Regions from separate parts of the Enterobacter sp. JH25 genome, predicted to be linked through region 2. Evidence: predicted binding sites of a transcription regulator. Region 2 holds the regulator's gene; the other holds the start of a gene.
The links. The regulator sigma-54, encoded in region 2, starts transcription at its own class of promoters, with help from an activator protein. The targets are predictions, from matches to a motif close to GTTGGCACANNTTTCGCTNT.

Region 1 (3,774 bases), 1.4 Mb from region 2:
CACATGCGCCCTAAGCGGGTACGGTTGATAATCCAGGTCAGCACCAGCATGCCCGCGAACGAGGCGATGAGAATAAAGACTTTGGTATAGGTTATCTGGACAAACCCTTCGCCGAGGTGAAAACGCAGCACACCATCCAGCATGGTCGGTACGCCCTGCTGCCGTGGGCCCTGGCTGAGCTGGACGTAGTTTTGCAGTATCAACGACATCCCGATGGCCGAAATCAGCGGCGCCAGACGCGTCGAATTGCGTAGCGGCTTATAGGCGATGCGCTCAATCGTCCAGCCATAAACGCCGGTGACCACGATGGTGAAAACAAGGGTTCCCAGGATCAGCAGCGGAAAGGAGTGGAGTCCAAAAAACGCCAGCAGGGCCAGGCCAATGGCCGAGAGATAGGCGGAGATCATATACACTTCGCCGTGGGCGAAATTGATCATACCGATGATGCCGTACACCATGGTGTAGCCGATGGCGATAAGACCGTAGACCGAACCCAGCGTTAAGCCATTAATTAATTGTTGCAGGAAGAATGTACTCATGGTCGCGCACCTGAATAAAGGGTTACGCCGACAGTCAGACCTGCCGACGTTGAGCAGATTCCGTCCCGTTATGGCACTTCTTTATATTTGCCTTTGTCGTCCCACTGGTAGACCACGTAGTCAGACACTTTGAGGTCACCTTTGCTGTCCCAGGCTTTTTTACCCATCACCGTGTCGACAGGGTTGGCCTTCAGCCACTCGCTGGCTTTTACGGAATCCGTCCCTTTCGTGGCCTTGAATGCCGCTGCGATAGCCTGCACAGACGCGTAGGCGTAGAGGGTGTATCCTTCTGGTTCAAATTTACCGGCGCGGAATTTCTCGATGACGGCTTTTCCGTCCGGGATCAGGCGCGGGTCTTTACCGAAGGTCATGTAAATACCGTTGGTGTACTTCGCCCCACCGGCGGCGGTGACCATCTCTTCATTGACGATACAGTCTCCCGAGAAGAACTTCGCCTGCACGCCCTGTTCACGCATCTGGCGAACCAGCGGGCCCGCTTCCGGGTGACAGCCCCCGAAGAACACCACGTCTGGTTTTTGTGCGCCAATTTTGGTCACCAGCGCGTTAAAGTCTTTCTCCCCGCGGGACAACCCTTCGTACATCACTTCCTTAACGCCGCGTTTCGCCAGCGCCGCTTTAGTGGCGTCCGCCAGCCCCTGACCGTAGGTGTCTTTATCGTGGATGATGACGACCCGTTTGGCTTTAAGCTTATCAAGAATAAAATCGCTGGCGACCTGGCCCTGCTGGTCGTCACGTCCGCACATGCGGAACATATCGCTCATGCCCCGCTCGGTAATAAGCGGGTTCGTTGAGCCGGGGGTGATGGAGAGGATCCCGGCATCGCTATAGACCTCGGAGGCGGGCATGGTCGACGAGGAGCAGAAGTGGCCGACGACCGCTTTCACTTTATCCTGATCGACTAAGCGGTTGGCGACGGCAACGGCCTGTTTGGGTTCGCAGGCGTCATCGCCCTGAACCAGTTTGATTTTCTCACCGTTGATCCCGCCAGCGGCGTTAATGTCTTCCGCCGCCTGCGTAGCGCCATGCCAGTATTGATCGCCATAGGTTGCGTTCGGGCCTGTGAACGGCCCGGCCACGCCGATCACGATATCGGCCTGTGCAGAAAAGGCCGTCACCAGACAACCGGCCAGCAACAGGGAGAGGGGAGTTTTGGTAAATTTCAGCGACATTATTATGTTCCTTAGCAAAGAGGTTTTTGCACCAGGTAGAAACCCGAACGCCTGATGGCATCGTAAATCCAAAAACAAGAGCGAGAACAAAATGCACTTTAGAAGCAATCTCGTGCTTAATACGGCGAGGATCCCACGCACCGCGAAGCGCGCAGAACATTAAGCAAAAAGGTTGCCAGAATGGTTAATCCCTTGACCGGGTCACAACACGTTGAGTATAGAGCGCCGTTTTATGCGCCTTTGCGGGATGAGATGAATTTACAGCGGAGATCACATCTCCTTAACAACAAAGCCCATAAGTTGTGCAACGGTCACGATTTGCACGTTTTTGCAGCAATAAAGACCTAAACTTCAGATAGGCATGCGCGGCGATATATGTCAGGATCGTTTTTTTTATCAGGAGTATCAGCAATGGCTGAAGGCCCATTAACTGAAAGCGAGATGGCGTGGCTGGAAGAGACATTAATCTCTTACGGACACGACGATGCATCCGTGATTGACGTGTCCGAACTGGACGGCATGCTTACCGCAGTACTTTCCGGTCCCGTTGTGGTGGAGCCCGACACCTGGCTGGTGGCGGTATGGGGTGGCGAGAAGTATATTCCGCGCTGGAAAAACGATCGTGAGATGAACCGTTTTATCGATCTCTGCTTTAAGCACATGAACGATATTGCCGAGCGCCTGAGCGAATACCCGGATCAGTTTGAACCGCTGTTTGGCTATAACGACGTTGACGGTCAGAGCTATACCGTAGTGGAAGAGTGGTGCTATGGCTACATGCGCGGCGTGGCGCTGACGGACTGGTCATCCCTGCCGGAAGCGCTGGAAGCGGATCTGGCGGTGATTGCCCTGCACGGAACGGAAGAGCACAGCGAGAAGCTGGAAGCGCTGACCGAAGAGGAGTATATGGCCAGCATCGAGAGCATTCAGCCTGCGGCGCTGCGTTTGTACAACTACTGGGTGGCTAATCCGCAGCAGCCGGAAGCGAAAAAGCCGATCGTGAACGGGTCGAAGGTGGGACGTAACGATCCGTGTCCGTGCGGGAGCGGGAAGAAGTTTAAGAGTTGCTGTCTGCACTGAAAAAAGGGGCTATTCATAGCCCCTTTTTTTATCCCACTTCCGGCAGCATCCCCGCTGCAATCAAAATCTGCACCAGAATAATCACCACCCCACAACCAAACACCACGCACAGCAGCGGCTTACCACCCGCCACGCGGTATCCTTGCTGCGGATGTTGCTGGCGGCTCTTCCACGCCAGCAGGGAAGGCAGCAGCAGGGCCAGTACCGATAACGCCACGCCAGCATACCCTAGCGCCATCACAAACCCGCGCGGATAAAAGAGCGCGAAGGCCAGCGGCGGCAGGAAGGTCATCGCCCCCGTCTGTAAGCGTCCGGCAACGGTATTGCGACGCTGGAACAGATCCGCCATATAGTCAAACAGGCCAAGCGCCACGCCGAGGAAGGAGGTTGCCAGCGCCAGGTCTGCAAACAGATGTACCGCCAGCTCCACGTGTGAAGAGGCCACCACGTTACGCAGGGCAACCAGGAATCCATTCAGACCAGAATGCTCTGCCATCAGGCCGATAAAGGTGGTGGAATCAATACTGCCCAGCGTCACCAGCTGCCAGAACAGGTAAGCAATCAACGGAATGGCGCTGCCGATCACAAAGACGCGGCGCAGCTTGCGAATATCCCCGTTCATATAGCTCACGATGCTCGGCACGCTGCCATGAAAACCGAAAGAGGTGAAAATCACCGGGATGGCCGAAAGCGCCAGACCTTTCTCAAGCGGGAGGGAGAGCAGGTTAACCTTGTGCACATGCGGTGCCAGCAGCACCAGCATCACAACAAGGAAGAGAATTTTGGCGCTGAACAAAAAACGGTTAAACAGATCGACCAGCGACGTGCCCGCACAAACCACACCGCCACCGATCAGCGTAAAGACAATGGCGCCTGTTTCCGGTGAAAGCGACGCACCGAAGCCGTCATTGATACTTGACGCAATTAGCTCCCCGGCGCCGCTGATGTAGGCGGCGGTCAGCGCG
Region 2 (3,774 bases):
CCGACCTATAAAAGCGATCACAGCGACACCGTGGTCTATAGCCCGGAAGGCGCGCTGAACTATCGCCTCGTTGCTCAGCATGTAGAATATTTTTCAGATGACGGTACTTCGTGGTTTACCCAACCGGTCATGACCACCTTTGATACGGACAAAGTGCCGACGTGGTCTATCAAGTCTGACCGGGCAAAACTGACAAATGACCGTATGCTTTACCTGTATGGTCACGTTGAAGTCAACGCCCTGACCGCTGACGCGCAACTGCGAAAAATTACGACGGATAACGCCCAGATCAACCTGGTCACCCAGGATGTCACGTCGCAGGATTTAGTCACCCTGTATGGCACAACATTTAATTCCAGCGGTTTAAGAATGCGCGGGAACTTACGCAGCAAAAACGCCGAGCTGATTGAAAAGGTTAGAACCTCCTATGAAATTCAAAACAAACAAACTCAGCCTTAAAGTTGTTATCGCCAGCGCGCTGCTGGCGGCCAGTCTTCCCGCGCTTGCTGTGACTGGCGACACCGAACAGCCGATTCATATTGAATCCGATACCCAGTCTCTGGATATGCAGGGTAACGTCGTCACCTTTACCGGCAACGTGGTCATGACCCAGGGCACCATCAAAATCAACGCCGACAAAGTGGTCGTTACCCGACCGGGCGGCGAGCAGGGCAAAGAGATTATCGATGGTTATGGCAACCCGGCCACCTTCTACCAGATGCAGGACAACGGCAAGCCGGTGAAAGGCCATGCCTCGCATATGCACTATGAACTGGCGAAGGATCTGGTCATCCTGACCGGTAATGCTTACCTGGAACAGCTGGACAGCAATATCAAAGGCGACAAGATCACTTATCTGGTGAAAGAGCAGAAAATGCAGGCCTCCAGTGAAAAAGGCAAACGCGTCACGACCGTTCTTGTGCCTTCGCAATTGCAGGACAAGAACAACGGCCAGGCTCCGGCACAGAAAAAGAGTAACTAATTCGTTATGGCAACTTTAACTGCAAAAAACCTCGCGAAAGCGTATAAGGGCCGCCGCGTCGTCGAAGATGTCAGTCTGACCGTCAACTCCGGCGAAATCGTGGGTTTGCTTGGCCCTAACGGGGCGGGTAAAACCACGACCTTCTACATGGTGGTGGGCATCGTCCCGCGTGACGCCGGCAACATCATCATCGATGATGAAGATATCAGCCTGCTGCCACTGCATGCCCGCGCGCGTCGTGGCATCGGCTATCTGCCGCAGGAAGCCTCCATCTTCCGCCGCTTAAGCGTGTTCGACAACCTAATGGCCGTGCTTCAGATCCGTGACGATCTGACCAGCGAGCAGCGCACTGACCGTGCGAACGAGCTGATGGAAGAGTTTCATATCGAACATCTGCGTGACAGCCTCGGTCAGGCGCTGTCAGGTGGTGAACGCCGCCGCGTTGAGATTGCGCGCGCGCTGGCAGCAAACCCGAAATTTATCCTGCTGGATGAACCGTTTGCGGGCGTTGACCCCATCTCCGTTATCGATATCAAACGTATTATTGAGCACCTGCGCGACAGCGGGCTTGGCGTGCTGATCACGGACCACAACGTTCGTGAAACGCTGGCCGTGTGTGAGCGCGCCTACATAGTGAGCCAGGGCCATCTGATTGCCCACGGTACGCCGCAGCAAATCCTCGAAGATGAGCATGTTAAGCGCGTGTACCTTGGGGAAGACTTCAGACTCTGATAGGGTAGAGGTTAAGTCACGCCGAACCGGAGAAAAACGCTCTGAACATGAAGCAAGGTTTGCAATTACGGCTCAGCCAGCAACTGGCCATGACGCCGCAGCTACAACAGGCAATCCGTCTGTTGCAGCTGTCCACGTTAGAACTCCAGCAGGAGCTCCAGCAGGCGCTGGACAGCAATCCGCTGCTGGAGCAAACCGATCTTCATGACGAGGTAGACGCTCAGCAGACGCAGGACACAGAAACGCTCGACTCCGTAGATGCGCTCGAACAGAAAGAGATGCCGGAGGAACTGCCGCTGGATGCCAGCTGGGATGAAATCTACACCGCGGGTACCCCTTCCGGGACGCGTGCAGATTACCAGGACGATGAACTCCCGGTCTACCAGGGCGAAACTACCCAGTCGCTTCAGGACTACCTGATGTGGCAGGTGGAGCTGACGCCTTTCTCCGATACCGATCGCGCCATTGCCACCTCGATTGTCGATGCCGTTGACGACACGGGCTATTTGACCGTGACGCTGGACGAGATTCTGGAAAGCATCGGCGATGACGAGATTGAACTGGAAGAGATCGAAGCCGTCCTGAAACGCGTTCAGCGTTTCGACCCGATTGGCGTCGCCGCGAAAGATCTGCGCGACTGCCTTCTGATCCAGCTTTCGCAGTTTGCCAAAGAGACACCGTGGATTGACGAAGCCCGGCTCATCATCAGCGAGCATCTGGATTTGCTGGCAAATCACGACTTCCGCACCCTGATGCGCGTCACGCGCCTCAAAGAAGAGGTGCTGAAGGAAGCGGTGAATCTGATCCAGTCACTCGATCCGCGTCCGGGGCAATCTATCCAGACCAGCGAACCGGAATACGTTATTCCTGATGTGCTGGTGAGAAAACACAATGGCCGCTGGGTCGTTGAACTGAACGCCGACAGCATTCCTCGCCTGCAAATCAACCAGCAATACGCCTCCATGTGCACCAGCGCCCGTAACGACGCTGATAATCAATACATTCGCAGCAACCTTCAGGAAGCACGCTGGTTGATTAAGAGTCTGGAAAGCCGTAATGACACGCTGCTGCGCGTCAGCCGCTGTATTGTCGAACAGCAGCAGGCATTCTTTGAGCAGGGCGAAGAATTTATGAAACCGATGGTGCTGGCGGACATCGCCCAGGCCGTCGAGATGCATGAATCAACCATTTCCCGCGTGACCACGCAGAAGTATCTGCACAGCCCACGCGGTATTTTTGAGCTTAAGTATTTCTTCTCCAGCCACGTGAACACCGAAGGCGGCGGCGAAGCCTCGTCAACAGCTATTCGCGCACTGGTGAAGAAGTTGATCGCCGCGGAGAACCCCGCGAAGCCACTCAGTGACAGTAAGTTAACCACCATGCTGTCCGATCAGGGTATTATGGTGGCACGCCGTACTGTCGCGAAGTATCGAGAGTCTTTATCCATTCCGCCGTCTAACCAGCGTAAACAACTGGTTTGACACAACCGATAAGGAAGACACTATGCAGCTCAATATCACCGGACATAACGTCGAAATTACTGAGGCTTTACGCGATTTTGTAAACGCTAAGTTCGCGAAACTCGAGCAGTATTTCGAGAGGATCAACCAGGTCTATGTTGTGTTGAAAGTGGAGAAAGTGACGCATATCTCGGATGCGACCCTGCACGTCAACGGAGGGGAACTTCATGCCAGTGCGGAAGGGCAAGACATGTACGCGGCTATCGACGGCTTGATTGATAAGCTTGCGAGACAGCTCAATAAACATAAAGATAAACTGAAACAACACTAATTGTCCGGGCAGTTAACGGGTGCAGGACGGCCTGTTGTGAAACACAACAGGCCATTTGTACAGTTAGCGCTTAGGTGAAATTATGATAAACAACGATTCCGCTCTTCAACTGAGCAATGTCCTTAACCAGGATTGTACCCGCAGTGGCGTTCACTGCCAGAGCAAAAAACGTGCGCTGGAAATCATCAGTGAGCTGGCCGCAAAACAGCTGGGTCTGCCGCCGCAGATCGTGTTTGAAGCCATTCTGACCCGTGAAAAAATGGGCAGTA

Region 1: L2Y28_RS13335 (branched-chain amino acid ABC transporter substrate-binding protein) is a predicted target of sigma-54. The motif match lies at 1,890-1,909, and genes of this name have one in related genera.

The regions. Positions count from the first base shown of each region.
Region 1 is NZ_CP091319.1:2,770,976-2,774,749, reverse strand. It holds gene L2Y28_RS13340 (branched-chain amino acid ABC transporter permease) at 1-539, opposite strand, end outside; gene L2Y28_RS13335 (branched-chain amino acid ABC transporter substrate-binding protein) at 608-1,729, opposite strand; gene L2Y28_RS13330 (YecA family protein) at 2,141-2,809, shown strand; gene tyrP (tyrosine transporter TyrP) at 2,838-3,774, opposite strand, start outside.
Region 2 is NZ_CP091319.1:4,125,377-4,129,150, forward strand. It holds gene lptC (LPS export ABC transporter periplasmic protein LptC) at 1-459, shown strand, start outside; gene lptA (lipopolysaccharide ABC transporter substrate-binding protein LptA) at 428-982, shown strand; gene lptB (LPS export ABC transporter ATP-binding protein) at 989-1,714, shown strand; gene rpoN (RNA polymerase factor sigma-54) at 1,762-3,195, shown strand; gene hpf (ribosome hibernation promoting factor) at 3,218-3,505, shown strand; gene ptsN (PTS IIA-like nitrogen regulatory protein PtsN) at 3,588-3,774, shown strand, end outside.